Regions from separate parts of the Pantoea sp. SYBGC1 genome, predicted to be linked through region 1. Evidence: predicted binding sites of a transcription regulator. Region 1 holds the regulator's gene; each other region holds the start of a gene.
The links. Region 1 encodes PurR, which represses purine synthesis genes. Its sites were predicted from a motif close to CANGCAAACGTTTGCNTG; they were not measured.
Positions count from the first base shown of each region.

Region 2: galS (HTH-type transcriptional regulator GalS) is a predicted target of PurR. The motif match lies at 1,243-1,260, and genes of this name have one in related genera.
Region 3: AC2CF9_RS04185 (NCS2 family permease) is a predicted target of PurR. The motif match lies at 2,636-2,653, and genes of this name have one in related genera.
Region 4: purT (formate-dependent phosphoribosylglycinamide formyltransferase) is a predicted target of PurR. The motif match lies at 2,622-2,639, and genes of this name have one in related genera.

Region 1 covers NZ_JBXUNM010000001.1:343,002-347,375, reverse strand. The annotation lists gene AC2CF9_RS01675 (Grx4 family monothiol glutaredoxin) at 1-275, opposite strand, end outside; gene AC2CF9_RS01670 (C40 family peptidase) at 628-1,416, shown strand; gene purR (HTH-type transcriptional repressor PurR) at 1,714-2,739, shown strand; gene punR (DNA-binding transcriptional activator PunR) at 2,736-3,647, opposite strand; gene punC (purine nucleoside transporter PunC) at 3,756-4,374, shown strand, end outside.
Region 2 covers NZ_JBXUNM010000001.1:1,018,337-1,022,710, reverse strand. The annotation lists gene folE (GTP cyclohydrolase I FolE) at 1-4, shown strand, start outside; gene yeiB (DUF418 domain-containing protein YeiB) at 53-1,213, shown strand; gene galS (HTH-type transcriptional regulator GalS) at 1,355-2,395, shown strand; gene mglB (galactose/glucose ABC transporter substrate-binding protein MglB) at 2,703-3,698, shown strand; gene mglA (galactose/methyl galactoside ABC transporter ATP-binding protein MglA) at 3,768-4,374, shown strand, end outside.
Region 3 covers NZ_JBXUNM010000001.1:881,004-885,377, reverse strand. The annotation lists gene AC2CF9_RS04200 (ketose 1,6-bisphosphate aldolase) at 1-755, shown strand, start outside; gene AC2CF9_RS04195 (carbohydrate kinase family protein) at 757-1,803, shown strand; gene AC2CF9_RS04190 (response regulator) at 1,746-2,486, opposite strand; gene AC2CF9_RS04185 (NCS2 family permease) at 2,892-4,190, shown strand; gene AC2CF9_RS04180 (AMP nucleosidase) at 4,246-4,374, opposite strand, start outside.
Region 4 covers NZ_JBXUNM010000001.1:715,197-719,570, reverse strand. The annotation lists gene zwf (glucose-6-phosphate dehydrogenase) at 1-500, shown strand, start outside; gene AC2CF9_RS03375 (bifunctional 4-hydroxy-2-oxoglutarate aldolase/2-dehydro-3-deoxy-phosphogluconate aldolase) at 716-1,354, shown strand; gene purT (formate-dependent phosphoribosylglycinamide formyltransferase) at 1,405-2,583, opposite strand; gene AC2CF9_RS03365 (tellurite resistance TerB family protein) at 2,746-3,381, shown strand; gene AC2CF9_RS03360 (prolyl oligopeptidase family serine peptidase) at 3,477-4,374, shown strand, end outside.

The DNA of each region.
Region 1 (4,374 bases):
CGCTGGAACATTTCAACGATGATATCGCAGCCGCCGACCAGCTCACCATCCACCCACAGCTGCGGGAAGGTTGGCCAGTTAGCGTATTTTGGCAGTTCAGCACGGATATCAGGATTCTGCAGGATATCGACATACGCGAAGCGTTCGCCACAGGCAGAGAGCGCCTGAACAGCCTGAGCTGAGAAGCCGCAGCTTGGCAGTTTTGGCGATCCTTTCATATACAGCAGGATCGGGTTTTCTGCGATCTGGCGCTGAATTTTTTCAACAGTACTCATTTTTGCCTTCCTTAATTCTTCACTTCGTGTTTGTTTATTGTAGCGACTTCATCCCGCGACTGAAATCGGGAATTTGCCTCGTTGCGGCATGAATCGCCATGTTTGTTAAGTTTGCCGCCACGGGCGTATGACGAAGTGTGTATTAATACACGATTAGCAATAAATATGCTGCGTTAACCGCCTGAAACCGCTCATTTTTGCTGCACAGCCCTTGTGTTGATGGATTTAATAAAAAAGACCTTACCTTTTGTAAAAAAAGTGGATTAGAATCAATCCGGCGCTGATCGCTGATCAGAATTTTCTAATATTGCCGCGGTCTGCTTCTGCAGCCTGCCGAACCTGTAACCGGACTATGCGTTTACTGATTACGCTTTTCATACTGGCTTTTGCTCAGCTGTTTTTTAACGTGGCCGCTGCTTCACCGCACAAGCCGGTTAACGCCAGCCTGCAGAAAGCGGAGAAAAAGAGTGCGCGCGACGATGAACGCCGCAAACGACGTCCGGTTAAAACCTCGGCTAAAAAAACACGCGTCACGCCCGTACAAAAAGTTAAATCGAAAAAAAGCCTGCACGCAGAACCGCCTGTGACTTCCCGTACCGCCCGTAAAAAAGCGCCCGCCCTCTCTGCCAGCAAAAAATATGGTCATCAGCGTACCAGCCGGAAAACAGCGGCAGCGGAAGAGAGTAATGATGCGCTGACCGGTATCAGGCTCAGCAAATCCCACCGCCTGCGCTATCAGAAGGCGCGTGAAACCGCCATGACTAAACTTATGGGCCAGCTGGGCAAACCTTATCAGTGGGGTGGCACCTCTCCGCTTACCGGATTCGACTGCAGTGGCCTGGTCTGGTACGCCTATAAAGATCTGGTCCGTTTCAAGCTGCCGCGCACGGCCAATGAAATGTATCATCTGCGCGATGCCGCTCCCATCAAGCGCGAAATGCTGGAGAAAGGCGATCTGGTGTTTTTCCGCATCAATAATCGCGGCACAGCCGATCATGTTGGCGTTTATCTGGGTAACGGCAAATTTATTCAGTCGCCGCGTACCGGCAAAGATATCCAGATCAGCGCGCTGGGTGAAGATTACTGGCAGAAGCACTATGTTGGCGCACGCCGCATGATGACGCCTAAAACCATTCGTTAGCAGTTGCGCAACATGCCGCGCGCGTCCCGGCCTGACTACACGCCAGTTGTCGGACTCTAAATATTTTCATCTGACCGCAGGTAAAAATCTCGTTTTATGCCCCTTGCCTTGCTAGAATCGCCGCCTTTCGTTGCGCAACACCTTTTGCGCACGCTGCTGTCATTATCTGTTGCGGTTAATTACTCGCCCTGAATCAGCCATTTTTACGCTGGAATGAGGCAGAAAACCCTGCGCAGACGCAAACGTTTAACACTATACTTATCATAAAGTTGCGATAGGTTTAAGAGGTCCATTTTCATGGCAACAATTAAAGATGTGGCAAAACGCGCTGGCGTATCAACGACCACGGTTTCGCACGTCATCAATAAAACGCGCTTTGTCGCTGAAGAGACGCGTAATGCCGTGTGGGAGGCGATTAAAGCGCTGCACTATTCTCCCAGCGCCGTGGCGCGCAGCCTGAAGGTTAATCACACTAAAACACTGGGGTTGCTGGCAACGTCCAGTGAAGCCCCCTACTTTGCTGAAATCATCGAAGCAATTGAAAATCACTGCTTCGCTCAGGGCTACACGCTGATTCTGGGCAACGCGCACAATGACCTGCAAAAGCAGCGCGCCTATCTGTCGATGATGGCGCAAAAGCGGGTAGATGGCCTGCTGGTGATGTGCTCTGAGTATCCGGACGATCTGCTTCAGATGCTGGAAGAGAATCGCAATATTCCGATGGTGGTCATGGACTGGGGCGCTTCCCGCGGTGATTTTACCGATACCGTGCAGGATAATGCCTTTCAGGGCGGCTACCTGGCCGGTCGTTACCTGATCGAGCGCGGTCATCGCGATATTGGCGCTATCCCGGGCCAGCTGGAGCGCAATACCGGCGGCGGACGGCACGCCGGCTTCCTGCAGGCGATGCAAGAGGCGGGGATCGCGGTGCGTGCGGAGTGGATCGTGCAGGGCGATTTTGAACCTGAGTCGGGTTATCAGGCGATGCAGCAGATCCTGAGCCAGAAGCAGCGTCCTACCGCTGTGTTCTGCGGCGGCGACATCATGGCAATGGGCGCGATCTGCGCCGCCGATGAGATGGGCCTGCGCGTTCCGCAGGATATTTCGGTGATCGGCTATGACAATGTGCGCAACGCCCGCTACTTTACGCCGGCGCTGACGACAGTGCATCAGCCCAAAGCTCAGCTGGGTGAAAAAGCGCTGGAGATGCTGCTGGACCGCATTACCAGTAAACGCGAAGAGCCGCAAACGATTGAAGTTCAGCCCAGCCTGATTGAGCGTCGCTCGGTCGGGGATGGTCCGTTTCGCGACTATCGCCGCTAAGCGCGGCGCTCGCTGAGCCACTCATGATTTAGCGTCTCAGCATCTCCCAGGTATTCCAGCAGCCAGGCCAGCGCCGGCGACGCCCGCTGCCCGGCCCAGCTGACGCAGCAGGGACTCTCCGGAAAAGGCTGCGGCAATATCAGCTCCACCAGCGCGCCGCTATCCAGTAGCGGCCGCGCCAGGTGTCCCGGGATCATCCCTACGCACAGGCCAGCCTGCAGGCAGTCGATTCCGGTTTCCCACTCCGGCACCACCAGCCGGCGCTGATTATCCAGCGTCCACGTCATACGGCGCGGTAGCGCGCGCGACGTATCTTCCAGCACCAGCGACGGCCAGGCGCGCAGCGCCTCTTCGTCAGGATGCGCGCTCTGCGCCAGTGGGTGATCCGGACTGACCACGCAGCGCCAGTTAAGGGCGCCCATATCCTGAAAAGCAAAGCGTCCGCCAACCGGGATCGCCTGCGTGGCACCAATGGCTACGTCAACCCGGCCATCAGCCAGCGCATCCCATACGCCGTTAAACACTTCATAGCTGATGATCAGCTCCATATCGGGAAAGTGGCGATAGAAATCTTTCACCAGCTGGCGCGTGCGCTGCGGCTTGACGATACAATCAACGGCAATAGTGAGCTGGCCGCGCCAGCCGTTGGCCAGCTGCTGACACTGCCGTCGCGTCGCCAGCATTTTTTTGATAACAGAGCGGCCTTCACGCACAAAATGCTCGCCGGCTGGCGTCAGAACCACTTCCCGATGCTGGCGTTCAAACAGCTCCACGGCCAGCCAGCTCTCCAGCTGCCTGATGGTATAGCTGATAGCAGAAGGCACGCGGTGCAGCTCCTGCGCTGCCGCGCTGAAACTGCCGGTGCGGGCGACGGCGTCCGCCACCTCAAGCGCATATTCAGACCACATATTTTTGCCTTCAAAAAATTTAACAGCACTCTGCAAATATTAGCGTTTCACAAAGCTGACTGCACCCTTTTACACTCCTCCGCGTTTCCCTGCCGAATGAGAAAAATAGTGATGTCATCTAAAGGATTTCTGCCCTATCTGGCGCTGCTGAGCATGCTCGGCTTTCTCGCCACGGATATGTATCTGCCCGCATTCAGCGATATGCAGCGTGATTTTGCCACCGCTCCGGGTGTTATCAGCGCCAGCCTGAGCCTGTTTCTGGCGGGCTTTGCCTGTGCGCAGGTGGGCTGGGGACTCCTCTCTGACCGAATTGGCCGCAAACCGGTTTTACTGGCGGGCCTCTCAATATTTGCCCTGAGCTGTCTGGCCATGCTGTGGGCCGACAACGTCTGGCTGATGCTGGCACTGCGCTTTATTCAGGCTGTGGGCGTCTGTGCCGCCGCCGTGAGCTGGCAGGCGCTGGTTATCGATCGCTACCCTAAAGCGCAGGCCAATAAAGTGTTTGCCACTATTATGCCGCTGGTGGCGCTCTCTCCTGCTCTGGCTCCGCTGCTGGGTGCCTGGCTGATGAGTCATTTTCACTGGCGCACTATTTTCCTGGTGCTGACGCTGATTACGCTGGTGCTGCTGGCAGGTACCCTCAGACTTCGTTCGCCGCGTATCTCTCAGGCGGCGCGCGGCGATCAGCCTGGCTGGCTGACGCTGCTCGCTACCCGCGCCTACAGTG
Region 2 (4,374 bases), 680 kb from region 1:
CTGATCCCCCAGGCGGCCCCGGTGCCGCCTTTTTTGATGGCTGAGGGCCGCAATGCAACGCTACCAGGCGCTGGATTTTATTCGCGGATGCGCGGTTCTGGGCATTTTGCTGCTCAATATCACCGGCTTTGGCCTGCCGTCAGCCGCCTATCTTAATCCCGCCTGGCAGGGCAGCGTTACGCCGCAGGATGCCTGGACCTGGGCGATACTGGACGGGCTGGCGCAGCTGAAATTCCTCACGCTGTTTGCACTGCTGTTTGGTGCCGGACTGGCGCTGCAGATCCCCCGCGGTAAGCGCTGGATCAGCACGCGCCTGACGCTGCTGGTGCTGCTCGGGTTTATCCACGGCGTCTTCTTCTGGGAAGGGGATATTCTCCTCGACTACGGGCTTATCGGCCTGATTATCTGGCGTCTGCTGCGTGAGGTGCCCTCTGAGCGTGCGCTGTTTCAGACCGGCGTGCTGCTCTATCTGGTGGGCTGTGCGGTGCTGCTTATCTTCGGGGCGATCTCCGGTAATCAGAGCAGCAGCGGCTGGCAGCCGGGCGCCGCTGCGCTGGAGTATGAAAGTTACTGGAAGCTGGTGGGCGGCTGGGAAGCGGTGCGCAACCGGCTCGATCTGCTCGCATCGGGGCTGATGGCGCTGGCATCGCAGTATGGCTGGCAGCTGGCGGGGCTGATGCTGATGGGTGCCGCGCTGCTGCGCTGCGGCTGGCTGACCGGTGAGTTCAGCCTGCAGCACTACCGGCGCGCCGCACTGCTGCTGCTGACGACCGGCTGGCTAATTGCGGTGCCGGGTATCGTTGCGCAGTGGCAGCTGCAGTGGGCACTGCGCTGGACCAGCTTTTATCTGCAGGTGCCGCGCGATCTTGCCTCTCCTTTTATCAGCCTCGGCTATGCGGCGCTCTGTCTCGGCTTCTGGCCTGCGCTGGCGCGTAACCGGGTGTGCGGCCTGATTCAGGGGGTGGGGCGCATGGCGCTGAGCAACTATCTGTTACAGACGCTGATCTGTACCACGCTTTTCTACCGGTTTGATCTCTTCCTGCATTTTAGCCGGTTACAGCTGCTGACGCTGGTGCCCGTTATCTGGACAGTCAATCTTCTCTTCTCAGCGCTCTGGCTGCGCTATTTTCGTCAGGGGCCGCTGGAGTGGCTGTGGCGCTGGCTGACGCAGCGTCTCTCTGCAACCGGCACCGCAGTACCGCCTGTCAGATAATGACCTGCATCACAAAGATCGCATAAAGCAATGTAACCGTTTTCATTGATGTGAGCTGTTTCACGTAGCTGAAGTCTGCGGCCTGACACTATAGCGCTATTACGCGCCCGTCGCGTCTTTCAGCCTTTGTGGAACCGCTGCATGATAACGATTCGTGATGTCGCCCGACTGGCGGGAGTTTCTGTTGCCACCGTGTCGCGCGTGCTCAATAACAGCAGTGCAGTCACCTCTGATACCCGCGACGCCGTGCTGCAGGCGGTAGAATCGCTGGGCTATCGTCCGAACGCCAACGCACAGGCGCTCGCTACCCAGGTCAGCGACACTATCGGTGTCGTTGTCATGGATGTCTCCGATCCCTTTTTTGGCGCGCTGGTGAAAGCGGTGGATACCGTAGCACAGCGGGTGCACAAGCATGTTCTCATCAGTAATTCCTGGCATCAGGAAGATAAAGAGCGGCACGCCATTGAGGTGCTGATCCGTCAGCGCTGCAATGCGCTGGTGGTACATGCGAAAACGCTTTCAGACGCTGAACTCATGCAGTTTATGGATCAGGTGCCGGGAATGGTGCTGGTTAACCGGGTGATCCGCGGCTACGAGCATCGCTGCGTCTGTCTCGACAATGTAACCGGTGCGCAGGTCGCTACCCGCATGCTGCTGCAGCAGGGGCATCAGCGTATCGGCTATCTCAGCTCCAGCCACCCGATTGAAGATGTGGCCCAGCGCCGCGATGGCTGGCTGCAGGCGCTGGCAGAGCAGCGTATCCAGCCGGCAGAGGCGTGGATCGCCCATGCTGAACCTGACATGCAGGGCGGTGAAGCCGCGATGGTGGAGCTGCTCGGGCGCAATCTGCATCTGACTGCCGTGTTTTCCTATAACGATGGCATGGCGGCTGGCGCTCTGACGGCGCTGAAAGATAACGGCATTCAGGTGCCGCAGCATTTTTCTGTCATCGGTTTTGATGACATTCCCATTTCACGTTACACCGATCCCCAGCTGACAACCGTACGCTATCCCATTGTTTCTATGGCGAAACTGGCAACAGAGCTGGCGCTGAAAGGTGCAGCCGGCGAGCTGGATCCCCAGGCATCGCACTGTTTCATGCCTACGCTGGTGCGGCGTCACTCAGTGGCCCAGCGACAAATTGTGGAGTCGATCACTAATCCGGGCGATAGCGCCATGTAACCGTTTCCAATATGTGATTACATTCACAGTTAATTACCAGACCGCTCACTATGATGGCAGCGTCTTACCGGACTGAAACATCATGAAACGCCGGGTCACGCCTCTCCGGACAGGTTTCAGTAGCCGATTGAAATGGTTCACAACACTCTTCAGGAAGCGGTTACGTACAGGGAAGTCAGGATAGGGAGAGCGGTCCGGCTAACGCCCGCGCCTGCTCCAGAATGATAGCGTTTCAACCGACTGCGTTCGCTGCCCGCAGGCAGCAGGGCGCAATGAAATACCCTGCATAATTAAAACCGGAGATACCATGAATAAGAAGGTTTTCACGCTCACAGCACTGGTTGCCAGCATGATGTTTGGTGCAACTGCGCATGCCGCCGATACCCGCATTGGCGTGACCATTTACAAATATGATGACAACTTCATGTCAATGGTGCGCAAGGATATCGAAAAAGAGGCGAAAACACTGGGCGGCATTCAGCTGCTGATGAATGACTCGCAGAATGACCAGTCCAAACAGAACGACCAGATTGACGTGCTGATGGCCAAGGGCGTGAAAGCGCTGGCAATTAACCTGGTAGATCCGGCAGCGGCAGCGGTAGTTATCGACAAAGCCAAAGCCAATGACGTACCGATTGTGTTCTTTAACAAAGAGCCGAACGCCAAAGTGCTGGCGAGCTATGCGAAAGCCTATTATGTCGGTACAGACTCGAAAGAGTCAGGTATCAAACAGGGCGAGCTGATTGAGAAGCACTGGAAATCGACGCCAGCCTGGGATCTGAACAAAGATGGCCAGATTCAGTTTGTCCTGCTGAAAGGCGAGCCAGGCCACCCGGATGCTGAAGCGCGCACCAAATATGTTATCGACACCCTGAACAAAGATGGCATCAAAACGCAGCAGCTGGCGATGGATACCGCAATGTGGGATACCGCTCAGGCGAAAGATAAAGTCGATGCGTGGCTCTCCGGTCCGAACGCTAACAAAATTGAAGTGATCATTGCCAACAACGATGCAATGGCAATGGGCGCGGTTGAAGCGCTGAAAGCACACAACAAATCAAGCATTCCGGTGTTTGGCGTCGATGCGCTGCCAGAAGCGCTGGCGCTGGTGAAATCGGGCGCGATGGCGGGTACCGTGCTGAACGATGCGGAAAACCAGGCGAAAGCCACGCTGGATATCGCGAAGAACCTGGCAGATGGCAAAGAGCCGACCGCGGGCACTAACTTCAAGATGGAAGATAAAGTGGTTCGCGTGCCTTATGTCGCCGTAGATAAAGAGAACCTCTCTCAGTTTGCGAAGTAATCTATTCCGGGCGCGGCAATTTGCCGCGCCTTATTGCATCTGCATACGCTTTTTTTAGCCAGGTAAATTATGGCCAGTGAGAATCCGACCACACAGCGTGAATATCTGCTGGAGATGACGAATGTCTCGAAATCATTTCCAGGGGTGAAAGCCTTAGATAATGTGAATTTGAAAGTGCGGCCGCACTCCGTCCATGCCTTGATGGGTGAAAACGGCGCCGGAAAATCGACATTATTAAAGTGCTTATTTGGCATCTATAAAAAAGATACAGGGAGTATTCTTTTTCAGGGCCAGGAGATTGACTATAAAAGCTCCAAAGAAGCGCTGGAAAATGGCGTCTCAATGGTGCATCAGGAATTAAACCTCGTGCTGCAGCGCAGCGTGATGGATAATATGTGGCTGGGTCGCTACCCGCGTAAAGGGCCATTTGTCGATCAGGACAAAATGTATCGCGATACCAAAGCGATCTTTGATGAACTCGACATTGATATCGATCCGCGCGATAAAGTGGCGAATCTTTCTGTATCGCAGATGCAGATGATTGAAATTGCCAAAGCGTTCTCCTATGACGCCAAAATAGTCATTATGGATGAACCGACCTCTTCGCTGACGGAAAAAGAAGTTAACCACCTGTTTACGATTATTCGTAAATTAAAAGATCGCGGCTGCGGTATTG
Region 3 (4,374 bases), 540 kb from region 1:
AGGCAGCAGAGCAGCAGCGTTCACCCTTTATCATCAACCTCGCAGAGGTACATTTTAAGTATGTCAGCCTCGATCACCTGGTCGCGGCGATTCGCTGCGAGGCGGCGCGGCACGCGATTCCGGTGGTGCTCAATCTCGATCACGGTCTGCATTTTGAGGCGGTGGTGCAGGCGGTGCGCCTGGGCTTTACCTCGGTGATGTTTGACGGTTCCGGGCTGAGCTATGATGAGAATGTGCGTCAGACGCAGGAGGTCGTAAAACTCTGTCATGCGGTGGGCGTCTCGGTCGAAGCGGAGCTGGGCGCAGTGGGGGGCGACGAGGGCGGGGCGCTGACCGGTGAGGCGGACAGCGCAAAATTTACCGATCCGGCGCTGGCGGCTGATTTTGTGCAGAGCACCGGCATCGACTGCCTGGCGGTGGCGATCGGTAACGCGCACGGCAAATATAAAGGCGAACCGCGCCTCGACTTTGACCGGCTGGCAGCGATCCGCAGCGCGGCAGGTATTCCGCTGGTGCTGCACGGCGGCTCGGGGATTAGCGACGCCGATTTTCGCCGCGCCATTACGCTCGGCATTCATAAAATCAACTTCTACACCGGCATGTCCCAGGCGGCGCTGGACGCAATAGAAACGCAGATTGGCCAGCGCGACGCCCGCTATGACAGCTTTGCTGAGCTGCTTATGGCGGTGGAGCGCAGTATCAGCAGCGTGGTCGCGCAGCAGATGCAGATTTTCGGCAGCAGCGGACGCGCCTGAGATGACGGCGCGCAGCGGCATTCTGGCCGCCGGCACCCTGCTGGTCGATCATGTCCAGCGCATAACGCACTGGCCGGAGCAGGGCTGGCTGACCGAAATTGTGGCGCGTGAGCGCTGCAGCGGCGGCGCGGTGCCGAATGTGATCCTGACGCTGGCGCGCATGCAGTCAGGTTTACCGCTGGCGGCTGCGGGTATCACCGGCGAGGATGCGGACGGTGACTATCTGCTGCAGCGGCTGCGTGAGGAGGGCGTGGATTGCCGCGGCGTAACGCGCACCCGCGCGGCGGCTACCGCTATGACGCAGGTGATGACCGCGCCGGATGGTCAGCGCACCTTTTTTCACGCGCGCGGCGCCAGCGCGCTGCTTGATGTGGCGCATTTCCGCGACCTCACTACTCCGCACCGCATCTTTCACCTCGGCTATCTGCTGCTGCTCGACCAGCTTGACCGGCCCGACGCGCAGTTCGGCACGCGCAGCGCGCGGCTGCTGGCGCAGATGCAGCAGCGCGGCTATCTGACCTCGCTCGATCTGGTCTCCCGCGCCGGCGATCACCGCAGCCTGGTGCTGCCGGCGCTGCGCTGGCTCGACTATTTAATCATTAATGAGCTGGAGGCGGCGGCGCTGACCGGCATCCCGCTGCGGCACAGCGGCACTCTTGCTCCGCCCGAGACGTTTGCCGCCGCGGGTGCATGGCTGCTGCAGCAGGGGGTGCGTCAGCGCGTGGTGATCCACGCGCCGGAAGGGGCGTGGGGGGCAGAAAGGGGCGGAGAGGCGTGCTGGCAGCCGGCGTGGCAGCTGAAAGCCAGCGACATTGTCGGCAGCGTGGGAGCGGGTGACGCTTTCTGCGCCGGTGTGCTGTACGCCAGCCACGAAGGTTTTACGCTGTCAGCCACGCTGCAGCTGGCGCACACCTGCGCCTGCTTTAACCTGCGCGCGGCGAACGCGCTGGATGGCATCCGGCCGCTGCCGGAGATGCAGCGCTGGATGGATCAGGCGATCTGCGATACGCGCGCTGCCGGGCGCACCACGTCGGCTGAAAATACATAGCCGAGGCCGCGAATGGTGCGGATAAGGTTTGGCTGATGCGGGTTAGCTTCGATTTTGCGCCGCAGCCGCATGATCAGCACGTCGATAGTGCGGTCAAAGACATCCAGCGTTTCGCTGTGCGTCAGCTCCAGCAGCTGGTCGCGGGTCAGCACTTTGCGGGCGTGAGCGACCAGCGCGCGCAGCAGCGTATATTCCCCCTGCGTCAGCGGCACGCTTTCACGCTGCGGATTCAGCAGCTGGCAGCGCACCTCATCCAGCTGCCAGCCGTTAAACTGCCAGCCCGCAGGGATAACAGCACCTGGTTCATCCTGCCTGCCGCTGCGGCGCAGTGCGGCGCGCGCCCGCGCCACGACTACGCGCGGATTGAAAGGTTTGGCGATATAGTCATCGGCACCCATTTCCAGGCCCACCACCATCTCCGCTTCCGATCCCATTCCGGTCAGCATGATCACCAGCACATCCGGCCGCTCGCGCTGGATCTGCTGCAGAACCAGCAGCCCGTTTGTATCCGGCAGCATCATATCGAGCATCACCAGTGAAATATCCGCATGCTGCGTCAGCAGCGCCTGAACATCGCGCCCGAGGTGGCAGCGATACACGGCGGAAACGTGCTCACTCAAGACATCGTGCAGCAGTTCGCAGATGGCACGATCATCGTCAACGATCAGTATCGCGGGCTTCATGGTGCGGCCTCGTTATCATGCAGAGAGTAAAGGCACTATAACCTGCTGTTATTAGCCTGCTGAATCGTGCAGCAGAAACGTGAGCGATATCGCCAGGCAGAATGCGAAAGCGTGCGGCACCGCAAAATTATTGTGCTTTAGCGGATAGCGAGGAAAACGATTGCGCAGCAGCGGGGCAATGCACCATAATCGCGCCTCTTTCTGGTTCAGACTTTTCTTAACCGGATGCGCAACGGAAAACGTAAACGATTGCGCAGGAGATGGCACAGCAATTGCTATCAGGACAGGGGAAAGCGGAGGGGGCACCTCACGTCCGGCAGGCTCGCTTTCAGCAACAACCATCAGCTGTTAACCACTTTGGCCAGTGAGAACGCGCAGCCGCTGCGTCTCCGCTCATGAGAGAAAATGATGTTAGAGAAACTGTTTAAGCTTAAAGCGCATAACACCACCGTGCGCACGGAGATCGTGGCGGGGATCACCACTTTCCTCGCCATGGCCTATATCCTGTTTGTTAACCCCTCTATTCTGGGTGCGACCGGCATGGATAAAGGGGCGGTGTTTGTGGCGACCTGTCTGGCGGCGGCGATCGGCTCGATTCTGATGGGACTGATTGCTAACTATCCGATTGCGCTGGCGCCCGGCATGGGGCTGAACGCGTTCTTTACCTACACCGTGGTGCTGCATATGGGCTACACCTGGCAGATTGCGCTGGGCGCGGTGTTTTTGTCGGCGGTGATCTTCTTTGCGCTCTCGATTTTTAAAATCCGCGAGTGGATCATTGCCAGCATCCCGCTGCCGCTGCGCGCCGGCATCGCTGCCGGTATCGGCCTGTTCCTGGCGCTGATTGCGCTGGAAGGGGCCGGCATTGTGGTGGATAACCCGGCAACGCTGGTCGGGCTGGGCGATCTGACCAAACCAGGGCCGCTGCTGGCGCTGCTCGGCTTTTTTATCATCGTGGTACTGGAAGCGCGCCGCGTGACCGGCGCAGTGCTGATTGGCATTCTGGTGGTGACCTTTATCTCTATGGGTATCGGTCTGACGCCGTTTGGCGGCGTCTTCTCCGCGCCGCCTTCAATCGCACCGACCTTTATGCAGCTCGATATTGCCGGTGCCTTTAATGTGGGGCTGGTAAGCGTTATTTTTGCCTTTCTGTTTGTTGATGTGTTTGATAATACCGGCACCCTGCTGGGCGTAACCAAACGCGCAGGTCTGGCGGATGAGCAGGGCAACGTGCCAAAAATGGGGCGCGCACTGATTGCTGACAGCGCGGCGGCGCTGTTTGGCTCACTGCTCGGTACCTCAACCACCACCAGCTATGTGGAATCTGCGGCTGGCGTCAGCGCTGGCGGACGCACCGGCCTGACGGCCATTGTGGTGGCCGCGCTGTTTCTGCTGAGCCTGTTCTTCTCGCCGCTGGCGGGTAGCGTACCGGTCTGGGCTACCGCCCCGGCGCTGCTGTTCGTCGCCGTGCTGATGGCATCGGGCCTGGCGGAAATTGACTGGAAAGATGTGACGACGGCGGCACCGGTAACGGTAACGGCGCTGACCATGCCGCTGACTTACTCAATTGCGAACGGCATCGCCTTCGGTTTCATTACCTGGACCGTTGTTAAGCTGCTGAGCGGCCGCGCCCGGGAAGTGAATAGCGCACTGGTGATCCTCTCGCTGCTGTTTGTCATCAAGCTGGGCTGGCTCAGCGCCTGATGAAAAAAAGGGAAGCCCGTCCGGGCTTCCCTGCTGATAATGGCTGGCCGGCGCGTTAGCGGAACGGCGGCTCATTAAAGGTGCGCAGCTTGCGGGAGTGCAGCTTATCGCCCTCGGCGCGCAGCAGCTCTACCGCACAGATGCCAATCTGCAGATGCTCAGAGATGGCCCCTTCATAAAAGCG
Region 4 (4,374 bases), 370 kb from region 1:
GCTGGGCGGGCGTACCTTTCTATCTGCGCACCGGCAAACGTCTGCCTTCTAAATGCTCTGAGGTCGTCGTCTACTTCAAGAACCCGGAGATGAACCTGTTCAAAGACTCCTACTCTGAACTGCCGCAGAACAAACTCACTATTCGTCTGCAGCCGGATGAAGGTGTGGATATCGAGATCCTTAACAAGGTGCCGGGGCTGGATCACAAGCATAAGCTGCAGACCACCAAGCTGGATCTCAGCTATTCAGAAACCTTTAACCAGTCACATCTGGCGGATGCCTATGAGCGTCTGCTGCTGGAATCGATGCGCGGCATTCAGGCGCTGTTTGTCCGTCGCGATGAGGTAGAAGCAGCATGGAGCTGGGTGGATTCGATTATCGAGGCCTGGAATGCGGATGGCGACGCCTCTAAACCGTATCAGGCGGGTACCTGGGGCCCGGTGGCTTCCGTTGCGATGATCACCCGCGACGGCCGTTCATGGAACGAATTTAGCGAGTAATCGCCCGTCGTACGGATGCGCTATTCAAACTCAGCCAATACCTCTGCCATGCAGGGGTATTTTTTTGCGCCGCGTGCGGCAACGCTCATAGCAGAGAGAGTCCACAGCAGCATCGTCACGTGGTGCTGCATAGACGCAAAGCCGTTTTATCTTGTATGGTAAAGCGCTAATGATGAGAACGCAGCCGTCGGGGCTGCGGTGACCAGGGAAACCTCATGAAGAACTGGAAGATAAGTGCAGAGCAGGTGCTGAGCACCGGACCGGTCGTGCCGGTCATTGTGGTGAAGCAGCCTGAGCACGCTGTGCCGATGGCAAAAGCGCTGGTCGCAGGCGGTATCCGGGTGCTGGAGGTAACGCTGCGTACGCCGGTTGCGATGGATGCGCTGCGCGCCATTATTCGTGAGGTGCCGGAAGCGATTGTGGGCGCCGGTACGGTTATTAATACGCAGCAGCTGAAAGAGGTTACGGATGCAGGCGCACAGTTTGTGATAAGTCCGGGACTAACGGAATCGCTGCTCCGGGCAGCAACAGAGGGGCCGGTACCGCTGATCCCGGGGGTCAGCACCGTATCAGAGCTGATGATGGGTATGGATCATGGCTTGCGCGAATTCAAATTCTTTCCGGCTGAAGCCAGCGGCGGCGTAAAGGCGCTTTCCGCGCTTGCCGGACCTTTTCCGCAGGTACGGTTTTGCCCGACCGGCGGCATTTCACCGGCAAACTATCGTGACTATCTGGCGCTGAAAAGCGTGCTGTGCATTGGCGGCTCGTGGCTGGTGCCGGATGAGTCGCTGCAGCAGGGGGACTGGGAGCGGATTACGCAGCTGGCGCGTGAGGCGATAGCGGGCGCGCGGTAGCTCAGGAAGCTGATATCTGGCAGCAGGCGTATGGCCTGCTGCCAGCGCTGTCAGCCTTCGGCAGTTATCGCGGCTGCGCTGGCGACGGCGCGCGCCACCGCCTCTTCCGTGCTCTCTCCGGTTGCCAGCGCGACGCCCAGGCGACGCTGTCCGCTGATCTCCGGTTTACCAAACAGGCGCAGCTGCAGGCCCGCGCCCAGCGCGGCATCAACGTGTGCAAAGCGCACATCCTGACTCTCCAGCTGCGGCAGGATCACGGCTGACGCCGCCGGACCATACTGGCGAATAGCGCCAATCGGCAGGCCGAGAAACGCCCGCACGTGCAGAGCGAACTCAGAGAGATCCTGAGAAATCAGCGTCACCATCCCGGTATCATGCGGACGCGGCGACACTTCGCTGAACACGACCTCATCACCGCAAACGAACAGCTCAACGCCAAACAGGCCATATCCACCCAGCGCGTTTACCACGCTGGCCGCAATCTCCTGCGCCCGTGCGAGGGCAGCGGCGCTCATCTGCTGTGGCTGCCAGGATTCGCGATAATCGCCCTCCTCCTGGCGATGGCCGATCGGGGCGCAGAAGTGGATGCCGTCAACGGCGCTGACCGTCAGCAGCGTAATTTCGAAATCGAATCTGACCACGCCTTCAACAATCACCCGGCCGGCACCAGCGCGGCCACCCTGCTGGGCATACTCCCACGCCTGCTGCAGTGCGTCCGCGCTGCGAATAAAGCTCTGACCTTTGCCGGACGAACTCATCACCGGCTTAACGATGCAGGGAAATCCTATCGCTTCCGCTGCGGCAAAAAAGTGCGCCTGGCTGTCGGCAAACTGATAGCGTGAGGTGGGCAGGTTCAGTTCTTCAGCGGCCAGACGTCGGATCCCCTCCCGGTTCATGGTCAGGCGTGCGGCGCGTGCGGTCGGCACCACTTTCTGCCCCCGGGCTTCAAGCTCAACCAGCGTATCGGTGGCAATCGCCTCAATCTCCGGCACCACAAAGTGCGGCTGTTCACGGGCGATCAGTGCAGCCAGCGCTTCGCCATCCAGCATATTGATTACGTGGCTGCGATGCGCAACCTGCATTGCCGGAGCATCCGCATAGCGATCGACGGCGATCACTTCCACCCCTAAACGCTGGCACTCCAGCGCGACCTCTTTACCCAGCTCGCCTGAGCCCAGCAGCATAACGCGCGTGGCACCGGGTCGCAGTGCCGTTCCGAGAGTTGTCATACCTGTCACCTTAGCAGTCAAAAAGCGCCGGCAGTATATACGAAAACGTTTGCGCGCTCACGTTTTATGCCCGTAAAGATTTTCCGTACTTTGCCCGTTCTGACATTTTCTGACGCAGGTTGCGCCAGGATAAAGCGGGCTAACGTAAACGGGAGTTAAACAATGAATCAGTGGCTGCAGCAGCTTCAGACGATTCTGGCAAAGAAAAAGCACGGCACTTCCGGGTTGGGTGACCTCCTGGGACCCGGAGCATTGGGCGGGCTGGCAGGCGTGCTGGCGGGCAGCAAATCGTCACGTAAGCTGCTGACAAAATTTGGCGGCAAGGCGCTGCTGCTGGGCGGCGGTGCGGCAGCCGGTGCGCTGTTATGGAATAAATATAAAGATCGTCTCCGCACCGCGTATCAGCCTGCATCCGGTACTGACGGGCAGCAGACACCGCCCGATCAGCGCGCAGAACGATTGATCGCTGCGCTGGTATTTGCGGCTAAAAGTGATGGTCATATTGATGAGGCTGAACAGGCTGCAATTGAGAAACATATTCAGCAGGCGGGCTATGGCGCACAGGCGGAAAGCCTGATTAAGCAGGCGATGGCGCGTCCGCTCGATCCGCAGTGGCTTGCGGCCGGGGTAAAAAATGAAGAGGAGGCGCTGGAACTCTATGTGCTCAGCTGTGCAGCTGTCGATATCGACCACTTTATGGAGCGCAGTTATCTCACCGCGCTGGGCGATGCGCTGAATATTCCGCAGGATGTGCGTGACGGGATCCAGCGAGACATCGCCGCAGAATCTGCTGGCTGAGAGGTCGGAAACAGCTGCGCCTGCGGCAGTTCTGGCATTCCCGCCTGATTGGTGCCACGCTTGCATAAAACGATTTCTCCGGGAGAAACCGCGTTATGAAACAGCCGCAGGCAAAAAAAGTTCCGCATGTCATGACGTTGCATGGCGATACGCGCACCGATGATTACTTCTGGCTGCGCGACGACGATCGTGAAGACCCCGGCGTGCTCGCCTATCTGCAGGAGGAGAACCGCTACGGCAGGGCGATGATGGCGTCGCAGAATGCACTGCAGGAGAAGGTGCTGAAAGAGATTGTCGATCGTATTCCGGGTCAGGACTATTCCGTGCCCTATACCAAAAACGGCTTTCGCTATCAGCGCCGCTATGAGGCCGGTAACGAATATGCAGCGTTTTATCGTCAGCCGGTTGAGGGGGGAGCGGACGCACCCTGGCAGCTGCTGCTTGACGGCAACAGGCGCGCTGCGCACAGCGACTTCTACACCATGGGAGCGCTTGATATCAGCCCGGACAATCAGGTTATGGCACTGGCGGAAGATTTTTTATCGCGCCGTCAGTATGGTATTCGCTTTCGTAACCTGCAGAGCGGCAGCTGGTATCCTGAAGTATTACATAACGCCTCATCCAGCGTAGCCTGGGCAAACGACTCGCGTACGCTTTACTATGTGCGCAAACATCCGAAAACGCTGCTGGCGTATCAGATATGGCGCCATGAACTGGGCCATCCGCAGAGTGATGACCAGCTGGTGTATGAAGAGAAAGATGAGAGCTTTCATCTTAGCGTGCATAAAACCACGTCAGAACACTTTATTCTAATTGCGCTCTTCAGCACCACCACCAGTGAGATCCTGCTGCTGGACGCGGAGTATCCTGACGCACAGCCGCAGGTATTCTGCCCGCGCCGGCGCGATCACGAATACAGCATCGACCACTATAACCACAATTTTTATATCCGCTCGAACCGCGACGGCAAGAATTTCGGTCTCTACCGCAGCG